2 regions of the Thioalkalivibrio sp. ALE25 genome follow, and region 1 is predicted to be linked to the other one. Evidence: predicted binding sites of a transcription regulator. Region 1 holds the regulator's gene; the other holds the start of a gene.
The links. Region 1 encodes FNR, which switches genes on or off when oxygen is low (the NO sensors DNR and NnrR bind a similar motif). Its sites were predicted from a motif close to TTGATNTANATCAA; they were not measured.

Region 1 (9,290 bases):
AGGGCCCCGCACGATCTCCACTCGTTCGATCTCCTCCGGCGGCAGGAACCGCCAACTCGCCCCGCCGGTGGTCGCAGAGCCCATGCGAACTCCATCGATCAAAAGCAGGTGGTGATCAGATTCGGTACCCCTCACGCGCACACTCGACTGTTTACCAAATGGGCCGGCACCACTCACCGATACGCCAGCGCGCCCATCTAAAAGATCGGTGAACTGCTGGGGCTGCAGGCGCTCGATCTCTTCGCGGTCGATGATGGTGACCGAAGCAAGCGTCTCGTCGACGGTCTGCGCGATGCGAGAGGCGGTGACCTGGACGGTTTCCAGGGTCTGCGCGTCGTTGGTATTCGGCGTATCCGCCAGAGCGGGACTGGTGGCCAGCAGGATGGCCGTGGAAAGTGCTGTGCGTTTCATGTCGTCTGTGTCTCCCGGCGAGCCGCCCGCACGCCGTTGATTCGTCGGGATCGCCCGAACAGGGGGAGACAGACACGAGGGGGGATCGGCCACAACCGGCAAGCGGCCAGGCTCGATCATCCGCCTCGCATGCCCGCCGCATGCCGCGCGATCATTCCCTGGCCGGTCTCCGGGCTGACGAGCGTTCCGATGCGGCGCCTTCCCGAACGCATGTTCAGTGGCACTGGCCGCGACCATCAGGGACCGTCGGGCGGTCCCTCGCTCGATCACCGTTGCGGGGGCAGCGTCGGAATCGTCCGCGGGCCTCGAAGACCCGCCCGGACTCACCGAACTTCCCGTTTAACCCGCCAGGTCGAGCCTGGCCGGGCACCGGGGAACGCGGCGAACACTACACAATTGGGCGCAAAATTACCAGCCGGGGGAGATTCGATCTCGCACAACCGGAACCGTCGAACCAGGCCCGTCGCGACGGATCATCAGCGGCGGCGCCGCTCCTCGGCGTGGAGATAGCGGGTCCCGCGCTTGAGCAGCAGGCCCCAGGTCTTGTCCTGCAGCATGGCGTCGAACTCCGGCGACCGCTCGGCGCGCAGTGCCACGGGATGCGACTCGTCCGCGGCATGCGTTGCCAGCATGTCCAGGCGCTCGCGGTTGGCGCCGTACTGCTCGACCAGGAAATCGCGCATCGAATCGCTCAAAGGCAGGTGATAGATACGCGTGAGGCGCATCGCCAGCCATTCGGCCATGCGCCCGAGATCCTGGCGGACCTTGCGCACCATGGCCGAGCCCAGACCCGCCTTGGCATCGGCGCTCATGCCCACATACAGCCCCCCAAGATACGCGGCCGGGTTGGCGTAGATGGCGCGCTGGATGCTCGGGTTGGTGAGGTCCACCAGCGGCTCCAGGACCAGGGCCAGCTGGATGCCGATGCGCTTGGCCGTCTCGGCGTCCAGCGCCGCCCCCCCGAAGTAGAACAGGTCGCCTTCGCGCTGGATTTTCAGCTCCCTGAGGAAGTTGCAGAAGTCGTTGGCCAGCTTCAGCTTCTGGTCATCGGTCAGCTCGATCAGCTCCTCGCTGACCCGGATACCGCGCACACTGCGCTTGAACCAGCGCTTCTCGCCCCGCTTCTCCACCTGGGCGCGGCGAAGGGCCTCCCAGCGCTCCACCGCATTGGCGTAACGGCTCTGCGCCTGCATCAGCTGGTCGCGCGCCTCGCGCAGGTCCTCGACCCGCCGCAGTGCCAGCCCCAGGAGCTGGCCTTCCGGCGAATGTTCCCCCGGTTCCCGATCCTCCAGAGTGCGCAGTGCCTCCAGGACCTGGCGCCCCAGGTCGGTTACGGGCTCGCGCAGAGCCTGCGGATCCAGCCCCGAGGCATCGCTCTGGGACAGCAGAATACCGAGCGAGCGCAGGCGGCTGACCACCCCGGCCTGCGCCACGCGAAAGCGGTTGCCCTGGGATTCCAGTCGGTCCAGGGCGGCCCCGAGCTGCCAGCCACCGGACCATTCGAAGCTCAGGCGCTTGATCTGGCGCCCGTTCACGAGCTCGAACGCGAGCACGAAGATCGCCTGCACATCGTCGAGGGTGCACCGGGCCAGGTCGTCGGCATCGGCGGCGGAAAACAGGCGGTCCAGGAACTGGTCCACCCGGCGCACGCCATCCTCCTGGGTCGGCGCCACGCCGCGCAACCGATCGCGCAGCAGGTCGGCGACCTCCGGGGCCTCGTGGTGCAGCTTCTCCAGGGCCGCGAGCCGCGAATCCTCGGTCGCGCCCACCAGATCGCCCACGCGCGAGCGCAGGCCCAGGCGGCGATAGATCTCGATCTGCTCCGCGGCAGCCGCCAGGCTGGTATCGCCGGTCATCTCGCGCACCGCGACGGCCACCCCCTCGGGCGAGATATCCACCTCGTGGAGCAGCACCTCGGCCGCCTTGCGCCGGCGCATGTCCGGTGCGAGCTCGCTCATGGCCAGATCACGGGTCACGAACAGCAGGTCCGGCAGCAGGTCGATCGTGTTGCGCAGCTGGTCGCGCGACTGTTCCTGGCGTTTTCCGCGGGTGGCATCGGCAACAAAGCGCGCCACCAGGCCGATCACCCCGAACAGCAGGGTGTAGACGGCAAAGAAGATGAAGTTCTGTGCCGGGGCGGCATGCCCGAAACCGAGAAAGTACCCGCCCTGCATGGCCAGGAACGTGACCGGTCCCGCCGCCCACAGCAGCTGGAGGAAATTGAGCGACCAGGGGACGCGCCGCGCGGTGGCCGCCACCTCGGTGATGCGGCTGCGGCCGGCCGCCTCGATCAGGACGTTCTCCTGCGACGGCCCGACGGCCTGCGGGTCTTCCTGACCCGGTGCCTCCCTGCGTTTACGAAAGCGACCGAACACGCGCCCCTGCTCCGGAATGGATGGTCACCGCCGGCATGGCCGCAACGTCCCCGTTAGTGTAGGGAAAGTACGTTCGGTTCGCGCGCTCCGGGCCCCGTTTTCGAGCCGTTCCCGGCGCATTCGGCCACCCCTCAGGCCGCGTTGCTGCGCCGTGCCTGGGCCTCGCCGGGCGGGATCGAGACCACCTCGGAGGCATCGTCGCGATAGAGGTAGTCGCGCGTCAGCGGCACCGCGTCCTGCTGCTTGGCCATCTGCACGTGGAAGACCACCTGTCCCCACCAGCGGAAGGTCCCCTCGCAACTGGCCAGATAGAACTCCCACATGCGGCAGAAGCGCTCGTCGAAGCGCGTCACGGCCTCGGCCCGGACCTTCTGGAATCGGCGGTACCACTCGGCCAGTGTCTCGGCATAGTGCAGCCGCCAGAACTCGATATCCGTGGTGTACAGCGGGGTGGGTTCCAGCGCACTCATCACCTCGGACAGCGCCGGGGTGTACCCGCCCGGAAAGATGTACTTGCTGAGCCACGGGTTGGAGGTGCCCGGCGGCTCCTGCCGCCCGATGGTATGCAGCACGGCGATGCCGTCGGGCGTCAGGAGGTCGTGTACCCGCTGGAAGAACGTACCGTAGTTGGGTGTGCCGACATGCTCGAACATGCCGACGCTGACAATCCGGTCGTACTGGTCCTCGTGCTCGCGGTAGTCCTGGTAGAGAAACCGCACCCGGTCCTCCAGCCCGCGTCGCCCGGCCTCCTCCCGGGCCACCCGCAGCTGCTCCCGGGACAGTGTCACGCCGTCGACCTGCACGTCCGCGTGCTCGGCCAGATGGAAGGCCAGGCCGCCCCAGCCGCAACCGATATCAAGGACCCGCATGCCGGGTTCCAGGCGCAGCTTCCTGCGCAGCATCGCGCACTTGGCCTGCTGCGCTTCCTCCAGCGTCATATCGGGCCGCTCGAAGTAGGCACAACTGTAGAACATGCCCTCGTCCAGGAACTGGCGATAAAGCCACTCGTCGACATCATAATGATGGGCGATGTTCTGATAGCAGCGCGCCACCTTGTTGCCCTGCTCGATCAGCGCCCTGAGCATACGCACCGCCGGATTGACACGCTGCTGGAACATCGGCGCGAAGTTGCGCATAGCCACATCCAGGAACACCTGCAGGCCCTCGGGGCCAGGCGACCACATGCCGTTCATGTAGGTCTCGCCCAGCTGGAACCCCGGATCGCGACCGATCTTGCGCAGCGCCGCCCGGTCATGCAGCTGCATCGTGATCTCCGGCGTACCGCTACCGAAACGCTGCTCGCGGCCATCCGGGTGCCGCAGCACAAAGGTCCCGTAGCGCATGTATTGCTCGAGTAACCGCTCGATCATCTTGACCCCTGTCCTTGTCTCGGCGGCCCGTGCGCAACGCGTGGGTTCCAGGCCGTTGCCGCGCCACCCAATGTAAACTGAGTCTAAATATTGTTATCTCGCGTTGTCCATGCCTGATGCCGCGCGCGGTGAAGTGGGCGGCCGGCGCCGCTTCGAGACCCGTAATAACCCCGACCCGAATCACCTGCATTCCACAGGGACAGTAGCGCATTCCCGAGCGTGATGGCAGACCCCGAAAATCCCTTTCCCCAATTCCGAAAAAACGGCTACCCTGCACTCATGACGCTACGACCCACCCAAGCCTGTCAGCACTGCACCCTGCGCCAGCTCTGCCTGCCGGTCGGCCTGCCGCAGGACGAGCTCTGGCAGCTCGACGAGATCGTCCAGCAGCGCCGGCCGATCGCCAAGGGCGCGGCCCTGTTCACCATGGGGGCCAAGTTCGACGCGCTGTATGCGGTCCGCACGGGGGCGCTGAAGACGGTGCTGATCTCCGATGACGGCACTGAACAGATCACGGGCTTTGCCCTGGCCGGCGACCTCCTGGGACTGGACGCGATCCATTCGGGCAAGCACCCGGTGAGTGCCGTGGCCCTGGAATCCACCAGCGTCTGTGCCGTGCCCTACGGGCATGTCGACGACCTCGCCGGGCGCCTGCCCACGTTCCGCCAGCACATGATGAGCGTGATGAGCCAGGAGCTCGCGCAGGACGAAAGCCTGCATGCGCTGCTTGCCCAGCGCACGGCCGAGCAACGCCTGGCGACATTCCTCGTGGGGCTGTCGGAACGCCAGCGCACTCGCGGCCTGTCCCCCGAGCGGTTCTACCTGCCGATGTCGCGCGCCGACATCGCCAACCACCTGGGCCTGACCCAGGAGACCATCAGCCGACTGTTCACCCAGCTGCGCAACCAGGGCGTAATCAGCCTGCACACCCGCGACCTCGAGATCCTGGAGCCCGAGAGTCTGCGGAACACCGCCGGGGTGACGTTCACCTCCTCCGCCGCGAGCAGTGCCTGAATCCGGAGGCACCCCGGAGGAGCCGTCGACGGACTTCGAGGCCTTCTGGAGCTTCGCCGGAACCCTCTGGGCCGACCCCGATGCACGCGCGCGTCTGATGCGCTGGCAGGAGGACTTCGGGGTGGATGTGATGCTGGCGCTGTTTGCCCTGTGGTACCCCCGACCGCTGACGACCTCTCAGTGGCAACGGCTCGCGCAAACCGCCCGCCGCTGGCAGACCTCAGCCACCGGACGCATCCGCGCCCTGCGCCGCCAGTTGCACACCCCCGAGCGCGACACGCTCTACCGCGCGGTACTCGCGCTCGAACTCCAGAGCGAGCGCCTGGCGGGCCTGCAACTGCTCGCGCAGGCCCGCCAGCTCTCGACGCCGGATAGCCGGTCCCACGCCGTGAACCACCGGCGCCGACTGCACACGCTGTTCCCCGCATTGCCGGAGGCCGAGATCCGCGACGCGCCACACACTCCGGATCGGTGTTCTCAATAGCGTGTCCACGCAGGGACGTACGTAGCGGCATGCCGGCTGCATGCGCTGGCGGTTCCGGCTATCCTCCCCGGCATACAGACCCTACACGGCAGGATTCATGTCCGACGATCTGCGCACCCAGCTCCTGAAGACGGGGCTGGTGGACGAAAAACAGGTTCGCAAGGCCAAGGCGCAAAAGCATCAGGCGCAAAAGGGCAACGCGAAAAAGAAGAAGGACCGCAAGACCGGCCCCGAGCCCGGCGTGGCCGAGGCGCGCAAGGCCGAGCAGGCCGAACGCTCGCGGCAGAAGAACCGCGAACAGCAGGAGCGTGCCGAACGCCGCGCCCGCCACGCACAGATCCGCGAGCTGGTCAGTACCCATCTGGCGCCGATCCCCACGGGCGATGCCGCGCTGGACTATCATTTTCAGCAGGGGGGGCAGATCCGCCACCTACCGGTGACAGCGGATCTGCAAAAGCGCCTGGCCGACGGGCGCGCCGCGATTGCGGGGCTGGATATCCGGCCGGAAAAGGGTTTCCGGGTCATCCCGCGGGAGACAGCGGACCGCATCCGCGAGCGCGATCCGGAATGGCCGCTGGTGATTCCGGCCGAGGATGATGCGTCGTCCGAGCCCGACCCGGACGACCCCTACAAGGATTACGTCGTCCCCGATGACCTGATGTGGTGAGGGCAAGGGGCACGCACGGACCGGCGGCCCCGCGGGTCCGTCAGTCCGTGGTGCGCTTCACGTCCGCGGCCGGCATGCCGGACTGCTGCGGACGCCGGGCCTCGTCACTGGACATATCCTGAGGGGTTAGTCCCCCCTCCCCCAGACTCTGGGGTGCACCCACCGACTCCTCCTCCGGCGCGCCGTTGCCACAGCCCAGGGCCAGCAGGCCCACGGCGGTCAGTCCGATCACCAGGGGGGTCGCTCGCTGAATCTCTCGCATCGCTATCGCTCTCGGGTGTTTTCAGGTCAAAGCGTGCAAGCCCACGGCCCGTCGCGCAAGCGCCGGCGTGAAGATCACGGGCTTGGCACACGCCCTTGAGACCCGCCTGGCTGCGGATTCGCTGTCAGACGGCCCCGACCGGCAGGATGCGGGTCCCGGCCTGGCCGTCCAGGATATCAGCGGCATGCCCCAGCGCACCGATCCCGACCCGGATGCCGCCTTGCGCCGCGCGCCGCGCCGCCTCCATCTTCGGGCCCATGGAACCCGCGGGGTAGGCCGCCGGCTCCACGGCCGTGACCAGCAGGGCCTTCAAGCGCCGAGCGTCCGGCGTGCCCCAGTCCATATAGACGCCGTCGACATCGGTCAGCATCAGCAGCCAGTCGGCCTCGACATGCGCGGCCAGACGGGCGGCCGTCAGGTCCTTGTCGACCACAGCCTCGATGCCCTGCAGGCGCCCGGCCGCGTCGCGCACGACTGGCACACCCCCGCCACCGGCGCAGATCGCGACAGCGCCACTATCCACCAGGGAGCGTACCGCCTCCATGCCCAGCAGGCGCTGCGGCTCGGGCGAGGCTACCACGCGCCGCCAACCCTCGCCGTCGGGCGCGATATCCCAACCGCGCTCGTCGGCCAGCGCACGAGCACGGGCTTCATCCCAGGTGGGGCCGATGAATTTCTCCGGATGGCCAAAGGCCGGATCGTTGGGGTCGACCTCGGTCTGCGTCAGCAGGCTCGCCACCCGGTCATGCCCCAGTGCGTTGTGCAGCTCGCGCGCCAGGATGTAGCCGATCATGCCGTGGCTCTCGGCGCCGACAACGTCCAGCGGCCAGGCGATGCGATCGCACTCCGCCTGATTGGCCAGCAGGCCAACCTGCGGCCCGTTCCCGTGGGTGACGACCACCTCGTGCTCGCGCGCCACGGCGGCGATCGCCTCGGCGGCCTGTTGCGCGTTGCGCTGCTGGGCCTCGGCCGAGGGCGTCTCGCCGCGTTGCAACAGGGCGTTGCCGCCCAGCGCGATCACGATGCGCATGGCGGTCCTCCGGGGGATTTGGTGGGTGTCAGGTCCGCGGCAGGGTGACGCCGCGCTGCCCCTGGTACTTGCCGCCCCGGTCCTTGTAGGACGTCTCGCAGACCTCGTCGGACTGCAGGAACAGCATCTGCGCCACACCCTCGTTGGCGTAGATCTTGGCCGGCAACGGCGTGGTGTTGGAGAACTCCAGCGTCACGTGGCCCTCCCACTCGGGCTCCAGCGGGGTCACGTTCACGATGATGCCGCAGCGGGCATAGGTGGACTTGCCCAGGCAGATGGTCAGTACATCGCGCGGGATACGGAAGTACTCCACCGTGTGCGCCAGGGCAAAGGAGTTGGGCGGGATGATGCAGACATCCGACTGCACATCCACGAAGCTGCCCTCGTCGAAGCCCTTGGGATCGACGATGCTGGAATTGATGTTCGTGAAGATCTTGAAATGATCCGAACAGCGCACGTCGTAGCCGTAGCTGGAGGTGCCGTAGGACACGATCCGCTCCTCGTCGCGGTAGCGGATCTGGCCGGGCTCGAAGGGCTCGATCATGCCCTGCGTCTCGGCCATCTCCCGGATCCAGCGGTCCGACTTGATGCTCATTGGCCCTGTCCCTGGTCGGCGGTTCGCCGGATCAGTTGTTCTGAATCACGATATTGGGGAACTTGCTGCTGTAGTCCTTGGACTGCTCCGCCAGCTTGGCGCCGGTGCGCCGCGCGATTTCGCGATAGATCTCGGTAATGCGGCCATCCGGGTCGGCGATCACGGTGGGCTCGCCGCCATCGGCCTGTTCGCGGATGCGGATGTCCAGCGGCAGGGCGCCCAGCATATCCACCCCGTACTCCTCGGCCATGTTCTCCGCCCCGCCCTGGCCGAAGATGTACTCTTCGTTGCCGCACTTCGAGCAGATGTGGATGCTCATATTCTCGATGATGCCCAGCACTGGCACCTCGACCTTCTCGAACATGCGCAGGCCCTTGCGGGCGTCCAGCAGCGCGATGTCCTGCGGCGTGGTCACGATCACCGCGCCGGACACCGGAATCTTCTGCGACAGCGTCAGCTGGATGTCGCCGGTGCCCGGCGGCAGGTCGATGATCAGGTAGTCCAGATCCTTCCAGTTAGTCTCGTTCAGGAGCTGCTCCAGCGCCTGGGTCACCATCGGGCCACGCCAGATCATCGGCGTGTCCTCCTCGATCAGGAAGCCGATGGACATCGCCTGTACGCCGTGGCGCTCCAGCGGCTCCATGCTCTTGCCATCCTTGGACTCCGGGTTGCCCTTGATGCCCAGCATGCGCGGCTGGCTGGGGCCGTAGATGTCCGCATCCAGGATGCCGACCTGCGCGCCCTCGGCCGCCAGGCCCAGCGCCAGATTCACCGCGGTAGTGGACTTGCCCACCCCGCCCTTGCCGGAGGCCACGGCGATGATGTTCTTGATCCCCGCCATCGGCTTGAGGCTCTTTTGCACCGCGTGCGTCGTGACCTTGGTGTTGATGGTCACTTCCGAGGATTCCAGCCCGGCGACACCGGCCAGCGCCCCCTGGATGGCTGCGCGGAGCTCGTCGTGATAGCCGTTCGAGGAGTAGCCCATCTCGATGGCAATGGAGGCGCGCGCGCCCTCCACCTGAATGTCCTTGACCGCGCCGGCGGCCACCAAATCCTGCTCCAGGTACTTGTCCTGAACAGTC
Region 2 (9,290 bases), on a different contig from region 1:
TCCAGGCGTTTCACTTCAAGGCCGGCCAGGCGGCGAAGACCGGTGTTGGGGGTGTCCTGCCGGGGAGCAAGGTGAGCGACGAGATCGCGCGGGTGCGCGGGATCGAGGCCGGCCAGGACGCCCATTCACCCGCGGCGAGCGCGGACCTGCAGACGCCGGCTGATTTCCGTCGCTTTGCCGACGCGGTGCGCGAGAAGACCGGCGGCGTGCCGGTGGGCTTCAAGCTCTCGGCGAACCACATCGAGGCGGACCTGGCGTTTGCCCTGGAGGCCGGGGCCGATTACCTGATCCTCGACGGCCGCGGTGGTGGCACGGGCGCGGCACCGGCCCTGCTGCGCGACCACATTAGCGTGCCCACCATCCCGGCGCTGGCCCGCGCGCGTCGATTCCTGGACGCGAACGGGGTCTCCGGTCGCGTGACGCTGCTGGTGACGGGCGGCTTGCGCACCCCGGCGGACTTCGTGAAGGCCCTCGCGCTGGGGGCCGACGGTATCGCCCTGGCCAATTCGGCGATTCAGGCGGTGGGCTGCGTGGGCGCGCGGATGTGCCACACCAATCAGTGCCCCAGCGGCGTGGCCACGCAGGATCCCGCCCTGCGCGCCCGGCTGGATCCGCAGGAAGGAGCGGAACGTCTGGGTCGGTTTCTGGAGGGCTCCACGGAGTTGATGAAGGTGCTGGCGCGGGCCTGCGGGCATGCCAGCCTGGAGGACTTCGGGCCCAATGACCTGACCACGTTCGATCGCGACCTGGCGCGGCTGGCCGGTATCCAGTACGCGGGTGTGCTCGAAGGCAGTTGACCGTCGATTGGGCGGGCCCGGGCTTGATCTGGATCAGCACCCGCCGGAGCAATCCCGTTACACTCGCGCATTTTCGCGACTGGGGGATCTGGATGAGCTACTCCGATGTGCACCAGAGCTACGGGCGTTGCCGGCGGGCCGGCAACTTCGTGGACCGCTTCTATGAACGCTTTCTCGCGGCGGACGAGCGGGTGGCGCAGGCCTTTACGACCACGAACTGGTCGCAGCAGAAGCGGGCCCTGGGGCAGGCGGTCTCCACCGCGATCAGCTACGCGGAGGGCGAGAGCTTTGTGGCGCCGACCATGGAGAAGATGGCCGAGGTGCACAGCCGTCATGGCCGGGTGCCGGTGGCGCCGGAGTTGTACGGGGTGTGGCTGGACTGCATGGTGGAGACGGCCCGCGAGGTGGACCCGCGCTGGGACGAATCCCTCGCGCAGCGCTGGCGCGGGGCGCTGAGCCCGGCCATCGACCTGTTCATTGAACGCTACTGACGCCAGGCGCGTACCCGGCGGGGACTGAAGGACGAAGCCCCGCCCGTGGGCATGCCCTGTTGATCTCGCTGCGCCCGGGGCGTGTAATGCGCGGATTTCCCGTTGCCGGCGCCCGCCGGAAGAAGCCTGGTGATGTCCGCAGCCCCCGAGACCCTGTTTGCCCGCAAGCCCTACTGGGCCAAGCGCTTTGGCACGGCACCGTTCTTGCCGACCACGCGCGAGGAGATGGACGCGCTCGGTTGGGACAGCTGTGACATCGTGCTGGTCACCGGCGACGCCTACGTCGATCACCCGAGCTTCGGTATGGCGATCATCGGGCGGCTGCTGGAGGCGCAGGGGTTCCGGGTCGGCATTCTCGCGCAGCCGGACTGGACGTCGGCCGAGCCCTTCCGCGCCCTGGGGCGGCCCAACCTGTTCTTTGGCGTGACCGCCGGGAACATGGACTCGATGGTCAATCACTACACCGCGGAGCGGAAGGTCCGCTCCAATGACGCCTACACCCCGGGGGACGTGCACGGCAAGCGCCCCGACCGGGCGGTGATCGTGTACGCCCAGCGGGTCCGCGAGGCGTACAAGGATGTGCCCGTGGTGGCCGGCGGCATCGAGGCCAGCCTGCGCCGGATCGCGCATTACGACTACTGGCAGGACAAGGTGCGCCGCTCCGTGCTGCTGGATTCGCGCGCGGACATCCTGCTGTTCGGCAATGCCGAGCGGGCCCTGGTGGAGCTGGCGCATCGCGTGGCCGCGGGCGAGCACCCGCGCGAGATCACGGATCTGCGGGGCACGGCCTTCCTGCGGGATGCGGTCCCCGCCGGCTTTGTCGAACTGGACTCCAGCGAGGTCGATACCCCGGGGCCGGTGGACGCCAACCCCGACCCTTACGCGATGGTCTCGCCGGCAACCTGTGCCGATGCCGAAGGGCAGGACAGCCCGACGGTAGAGGGCGAGCCGGGTGCGAAGGTCGTGCGCTTTCAGCGGCAGATCCCGCGGGGCACGCCGCGCGACCAGACGGTGATCCGCATCCCTGCGTTTGAGCAGGTGAAGGGGGATGCGGTCCTGTATGCCCATGCCTCGCGGGTGCTGCATCTGGAGACCAACCCGGGCAACGCGCGGGCGATCGTGCAGCGCCATGGCGACAAGGAGGTCTGGCTCAACCCGCCGCCGATCCCGCTTTCCACCCCCGAGATGGACGCGGTGTTCGACCTGCCCTATGCCCGCGCCCCGCACCCGGCATACGGTGATGCCCGCATCCCGGCCTGGGAGATGATCCGCTTCTCGGTGAACATCATGCGCGGGTGCTTTGGTGGCTGTACCTTCTGTTCGATCACCGAACACGAGGGGCGGATCATCCAGAGCCGCTCGGAGGACAGCGTGCTGCGCGAGATCGAGGAGATCCGCGACAAGGTGGACGGGTTCACCGGTGTGATCTCGGACCTGGGCGGGCCGACGGCCAACATGTACCGCCTGGCCTGCAAGGACCCGAAGATCGAGCAGAGCTGCCGGCGGCTGTCCTGTGTGTACCCGGGGATCTGCAGCAACCTGGATACCGATCACGCCCCGCTCATCCGTCTCTACCGCAAGGCGCGCGCGCTACCGGGGATCAAGAAGATCCTGATCGCCTCGGGGCTGCGCTATGACCTGGCGATCGAGTCCCCGGAGTACGTGAAGGAGCTGGTCACCCACCATGTGGGTGGTTACCTGAAGATTGCACCGGAACATACGGAAAAGGGGCCTTTATCCCGGATGATGAAGCCGGGCATGGGCACCTATGACCGGTTCAAGGCCATGTTCGAGAAATACTCGAAGGCCGCCGGGAAAGAGCAGTACCTGATCCCGTATTTCATTGCCGCGCACCCGGGGACCACCGACCAGGACATGCTGCAACTGGCGCTCTGGCTCAAGCGCAATGATTTTCGCGCCGACCAGGTGCAGGCGTTCCTGCCCAGCCCGATGGCACTCGCCACGGCCATGTGGCACTCGGGCCGGGATCCGTTGCGTGGCATCCGCCGCAAGGCGAGCGAACGGGTTCCGGTCGCCCGGGGCTTCCGCGCCCGCCGCCTGCACAAGGCCTTTCTGCGCTACCACGACCCGAACAATTGGCCGCTGCTGCGCGATGCCCTGCAGCGCATGGGGCGGGCCGATCTGATCGGGAACGGGAAGCACCATCTGGTGCCGACCTGGCAGCCGGCCGGAACGGGGCAGGGCGCGGCGCGCCCATCGACGGGCGGGCGGATGACCCGCGGCGGGAAGGCCCTGAAAAAGCGTGGCCAGACCTTCCAGACCCAGCACAACGGGGTGGAGGCCGCGGCCCGTCCGGGGGCGAAACCAAAGGCCGGGGCCGCGTCGGCGGGCAAGGCGGGCGGCCGTTCGCCGGCGCCCCACGGTGGCAAGCCGCGGGCTGGTGCCGGGAAGCTCCGCAAGAAGGGGCGCCCGGCCGGCAAGCGGCCGCGCGCCTGACGGCGCAGTGGCTCAGGCCGACGCGTCGGGCGGCGGTACCTGGCCTTCCAGGCTAAGGTTCAGGCCGGTAGTGGTGCGGTCGCCGGGGTCCAGAAAGTACAGGTAGGGGCCCACCACCGCCTCGGGCTCGGGCAGCAGTTCCGCGTTCTCACCCGGATAGTGGCCGGCCCGGAAACGGGTGCGCACGGGGCCGGTGTCCACGCCATTGACGTGGATGAAGCGCGGCTCGTTGCGATGTTCGTGGGACAGGATGTCGATCAGGGCGTCCTGCGCTGCCTTGGCCATCCCGAAGGCCCCCCAGAAGGCCTTGCGCGCGTTCTGGGTGGAGACCACCAGGCTTCCGGTCGGGCTGGCCTCCAGCAGGGGCAGCACAGCCTGGGTCAGGAAGAACGGGCCGTGCAGGTTGCTGTTGATGACCTTGAACCACAGCTCCGGGTCGTAGTTCTTCATCGGCATCAGGGCCCCGGCCCAGCCGGCGTTCAGCACCAGGCCGTCGAGGCGACCCAGCGAGTCACGGATGTTCTCCGCCAGGTCGCCGTAATCCTTGACCGTAGCCCCCTCGAGATTCAGAGGGTAGATCGCGGGCTGGGGCTGGCCGGCCTGTTCGATCCGGTCGTAGACCGCCTCCAGGCCCTTCAGGTCCTTGTCCAGCAGGACCACCGTGGCGCCGGCGGCGGCGCAGGCCTCGGCGACTGCCCGGCCGATGCCGTCGGCGGCGCCGGTGACGAGGATCACGCGCTGGTCAAAGGCGCCCGGTTCGGGACGGTAGGCGAGGAGGCGAGGGATATCGAGGTCGGTCAAGGATGGTCCTCCAGGAACAGGTGCGCCGATTCTAGTCCAGATTGTATGGCCGCTTCGAGCGTCGACGGCAGTGCGTGGGTCAGGTAATCCCCTGACAGGTAGCAGTCGGGCCAGGGCGTGCGGGGCGGTGGACGGTGCCGATCCAGATCGACCCGGGCGTCCACCGTCGCGCGGCGTTCGCAGACGCAGTGACCGGCTGCGGGCTCCCCCAGCTCGGGAAAGGTCCGTGCCAGCGAGCGGGCGACGGTGCGCCATCGGGCATCCGCCGTCAACGGTTCGAGGTCGTCGGCGGCCGAGATCACGACAGCCAGCCAGTGCGGGGCGCCCGCGACGTGCCGGGGGATCAGCCACTGGCCATGCTGGCCGAGCAGCCCCTGGAGAGGGGGCCGGTCCGTCAGCGGCCGCGGGTAGCGCAGGTAGACGGTGCAGATGCTGCGTGCGCCCATGGCCTTGAGCCCCTGATGCGTGGCGCCCCATCGAGCGTCCGCTGGCAACAGGCTGGCGGTGGCGGTGGGCGTGGTGGCCAGGATCAGCGCGCGGGCGTTGCTGGTGTCGCCCTGGCGATCGTGCAGTCGATAAGGGGCATCCGGGCGTGTCGCGTCGCGCTGGATCATCGTGATGCGGCGGCCAAGGTCCACGCGCGCACCCCGGGCCCGAAGCTCGCGGATGGCGGCGTCGGGGAACACCTCGCCCAGGGGCCGCGCAGGGATCAGCAGGCGGGCGGCCTCCGGCCCGTGATTCAGGGCCCGTCGCAGCACGTTCTGGAAGATCCGCGCGGAGGCCAGGCGGGTCGGAGTGTTCATCACCGCCAGGCACAGGGGGTCCCACAGCCGCTCGATCAGGGCTTCCGGCTGGTGGCGGCGCCGCAGCCAGTCGAGTACCGGCAGGTCGTGTCGCAGGGGACGGTGCAGCAGGGCCGCCGCGCCGATCAGGGCGCGCAGCCGGATGCCGGTGGCGTGGCCGGGAAGGGAACGATAGAGGGCCGAGGCCAGGGCCGGCAGCCGGGGCGAGCGGGGTTCGAGCGCGAAGGCCGGGGATGCTGGCCGGCGGTCGGGGTCGAACATCCGCAGCCCGAACGGGACGGCGTGAAAGGCCGAGTCGGGGTCGATACCGACCGCGCGGATCTGTTCCAGGGTCTGCTGGCAGGCCCCCACGAGGATGTGCTGGCCGTTGTCCAGTGGGGTGTGGTCCAGCTCCAGGCTGCGGGCGCGCCCGCCGGGGATCCTGCCGGCCTCGATCAGGTGTACGGGGTGTCCGGCGCGCGCCAGGGCGAGGGCTGCGGTCAGGCCGGCCCAGCCCGCGCCGACCACGGCGACAGGGTGCGCGGGAGGGCTGGAGGCCATGGCGTCAGGCCGCGCGGCGGCGATGCTCGCGCTTCAGGCGTCGGGCGGTGCGCCAGGCGATCCACAGCTTGCGGATCGGGGTCAGGCGTACGCGGTGTTCCAGAACACGGAAGCCGTCGTCCTCGATCTCGTCCAGCAGAGTGCGGTAGATCGCCGCCATGATCAGGCCCGGGCGCTGGGGATAGCGGTCGGCAGCGGGGAGGTGTTCCTCGGCACTGTCGTAGTAGCGCCGCGCCCGTTCGGCCTGTTCCGCGAACAGGGCGCGATGACGGTCATCGGTGATGTTGACTTGGAACTCCTCGGGTTTGACCTCGTGCTTGCGCAGCTCGTCGAGCGGGATATAGACGCGGCCGCGCATGGCGTCCTCGTGGACGTCGCGCAGGATGTTGGTGAGCTGCAGGGCCATGCCGAGGTCGTGGGCGTACTTCAGCGTGCGCCGGTCGCTGTAGCCGAAGATGTGGGCGGAGAGGATGCCGACCACGCTGGCGGCGCGATAGCAGTACAGCGACAGGGTGGTGAAATCCGGGTAGCTGTCGTAGTCGAGATCCATCTGCATGCCGTCGATGATCTCGTCGAAATATTCGCGGCCCAGGTCGAAGGCGGCGATGTGGGGCTGCAGTGCCTGGGAGATGGGGTGACGGGGTTCGCCCGCGAACAGGCGTTCGATCTCCTGGCGCCACCAGTCCAGCTTGGTCCGGGCGACGCTCTCCTCGCGGACCTCGTCGACGATGTCGTCCACTTCCCGGCAGAAGGCGTACAGCGCCGTGATGGCGCGGCGCCGGTCGGGCTCCAGAAAACGAAAGGCGTAGTAGAAGCTGGAGCCGCTCTGTGCGGCCTTCTCCTCGCAATACTCGTCGGGGGACATGCGCTCTCGCGTGGCGGGTGTCGAACAGGGACGGGAAGGCTAGCACAGGCAGTGCGCGAGGCGGGAGATTGCCCCCGAAGGCGGATTGTTGACCTGTATCAAGCCCGCTACCGGGCCGTGGTCGTAGCCTGTGATGATCCGATGCCTAAAATGGGCGGTACACGCTCGAGGGGGACCCGATGGAGCAGCGCCTGGTATTTGATCCGGAGATCCTGCGTCGCTATGACGTGAGCGGACCTCGCTACACGTCGTATCCCACGGCACCCCAGTTCCACGAGGGTTTCAACGACCGCGCGTATGCCGAGGCGGCGCAGGCCACGAACGGGGCGGACCCGGCGCGTCCGCTGTCGCTTTACGTGCATGTCCCGTTCTGCGACACGGTCTGTTTCTATTGCGCCTGCAACAAGGTCATTACCGGCAACTACCAGCGGGCGCAGCGCTATCTCGCGTATCTGGAACGCGAGGCCGCGCTGCAGGGCGAGCTGTTTGACGCGGAGCGCACGGTGGGGCAGTTGCACTTCGGCGGGGGAACGCCGACCTATCTCGGGGACGAGGACCTGCGATCGGTGATGGCGTTGCTCGGGCGCCACTTCCGCCTCGACGACAGTGCCGCGCGCGAATTCTCCATCGAGATCGACCCGCGCGCGGTGCGACCCGGGACGATACCGCTGCTGGGCGAACTGGGGTTCAACCGCATCAGCCTCGGGGTGCAGGACTTCGATCCGGATGTGCAGCGGGCGGTCAACCGCATCCAGCCCTTCGAGGTCACCGCGCGCGCCGTCGAGCAGGCCCGGGCCCATGGGTTCGAGTCCACCAACTTCGACCTGATCTACGGGCTTCCGCTGCAGACGGTGGAGACCTACACCCGCACCCTGGAACGTGCCCTCGAACTGCGCCCCGAACGCCTGGCGATCTACAACTACGCCCACCTGCCGCAGATGTTCAAGACGCAGCGCCAGATCCGCGAGGCGGACCTGCCTGATGCGGCCGAGAAGCTCGCGATCCTGGAGACGACCATCGAGCGGCTGACCGCGGCGGGCTACGTCTACATCGGGATGGATCACTTTGCCTTGCCGGACGACGAGCTGGCCGAGGCACAGAGAGCCGGGACGCTGCAGCGCAACTTCCAGGGCTATTCCACCCGTGCGGAGTACGACCTCGTGGCGCTGGGTCCCACGGCCATCGGGAAGGTCGGCGCGACCTACAGCCAGAACCTGCGCGAGCTGGATGCCTACTACGCCCGCATGGATGCGGGCCGCCTCCCGGTCTTTCGGGGGCTGGAGCTGAGTGCCGACGACCGCCTGCGGCGCGACGTGATCAGCGAGCTGATGTGCCACTCGCGGATCGACTTTGCCGCGATCGAGGCGCGCCACGGGATCGTGTTCGGCGAGGTCTTCGCGGATGCGCTGGGGCGCCTCGAGGGTATGCAGGACGACGGCTTGGTGCGGATCGAACAGGGCCGGCTGGATGTGCTGCCGCGCGGTCGCCTGCTCCTGCGCAATGTGGCCATGGCATTCGACGCCTATCTGGCGACCGAAGGCCAGCCGCGGTACAGCAAGGTGGTTTAGCGGGCTCGGGGGCGCCGACGCGGGCGCAGGCTGTGGCTCAGGATGATCCAGGCATCGCGGGTGCGCAGGCGCGGGCGGGCGAAGACGTCGTCCTGCTGGCGCAGGCGCCAGAGGATGCGGGCGCCGCCATTGATGATGGCGCGGATTTCCAGCCCCATGCGCCCGCGCAGCATCCCGCCCAGGGGCGCGCCGGCCCGTAGCAGGCGATCGGCGCGGGCGTACTGGAACTGCATCAGATTGCGTAGCTGGAACGTGGTCTTTTCGGCCGCGAGCATGGCCTCGGTGACGCCGTACTGGTCCATCTCCTCCTGCGGCAGGTAGATGCGGTTGTTCTCCTCCAGGTCCTGCTGCAGGTCCTGGTAGAAGTTGATCAGTTGCAGGGCCGAGCAGATGGCGTCGGAATGGCCCAGCATTTCCTCGGTCGGGTTCCCGTTCAGATGTAGGAGCAGCCGCCCGACCGGGTTGGCCGAACGCCGGCAGTAGTCCATCACCTCGCCAAAGGTCGCGTAGCGCGTCTGGTCGAGGTCCTGCAGGAAGGCATCGATCAGGTCGGAGAACGGTGCCGCCGGCAGGTGGAAACGGGCGCGGGCATCCGCCAGGGCGATCCATTCGGGATCGTGTTCCGCGGCCGGGTCCTCCAGGACCTGCACGCGTTCCTGCATGGCCAGCAGTGCCTGGCGGCGTTCTTCGACCGGGCGCGGGTCCTCGTCGGCCAGGTCGTCGGCGTCGCGGGCAAAGCAGTAGATCGCCGCCACCGGGTCGCGCAGGCGGCCGGGCAGCAACCAGGAGGCCACAGGGAAGTTCTCGTAGTGCGCCGTGGCACGCTGACGGCAGTGGCGATAGGCCTGGCGGATCCGGGGTTCCATCAACCATCAGCCCCCGCGGGGTGGCGGGCGTGATCAGCCGGCAAGGCTGCGCTCCGGGGCGGGGGCGCCGTTGTACCAGGCCCAGAAATCGTCGGGTTGCTC

Region 2: hemN (oxygen-independent coproporphyrinogen III oxidase) is a predicted target of FNR. The motif match lies at 6,843-6,856, and genes of this name have one in related genera.

Annotation. Positions count from the first base shown of each region.
Region 1 is NZ_KB897931.1:125,138-134,427, forward strand. Features, by position in the region: gene C996_RS0107660 (TonB-dependent receptor domain-containing protein) at 1-411, opposite strand, end outside; cobalamin riboswitch at 554-800, opposite strand; gene C996_RS0107665 (hypothetical protein) at 888-2,786, opposite strand; gene C996_RS0107670 (cyclopropane-fatty-acyl-phospholipid synthase family protein) at 2,918-4,156, opposite strand; gene fnr (fumarate/nitrate reduction transcriptional regulator Fnr) at 4,436-5,170, shown strand; gene C996_RS0107680 (DUF2390 domain-containing protein) at 5,163-5,654, shown strand; gene C996_RS0107685 (DUF2058 domain-containing protein) at 5,752-6,321, shown strand; gene C996_RS0107690 (hypothetical protein) at 6,362-6,583, opposite strand; gene C996_RS0107695 (carbamate kinase) at 6,708-7,613, opposite strand; gene dcd (dCTP deaminase) at 7,642-8,208, opposite strand; gene apbC (iron-sulfur cluster carrier protein ApbC) at 8,240-9,290, opposite strand, start outside.
Region 2 is NZ_KB897932.1:66,732-76,021, reverse strand. Features, by position in the region: gene C996_RS0108415 (glutamate synthase-related protein) at 1-797, shown strand, start outside; gene C996_RS0108410 (globin) at 890-1,288, shown strand; gene C996_RS0108405 (YgiQ family radical SAM protein) at 1,421-3,745, shown strand; gene C996_RS0108400 (SDR family NAD(P)-dependent oxidoreductase) at 3,758-4,546, opposite strand; gene hpnE (hydroxysqualene dehydroxylase HpnE) at 4,543-5,889, opposite strand; gene hpnD (presqualene diphosphate synthase HpnD) at 5,894-6,754, opposite strand; gene hemN (oxygen-independent coproporphyrinogen III oxidase) at 6,934-8,322, shown strand; gene hpnC (squalene synthase HpnC) at 8,319-9,188, opposite strand; gene C996_RS0108375 (HAD family hydrolase) at 9,222-9,290, opposite strand, start outside.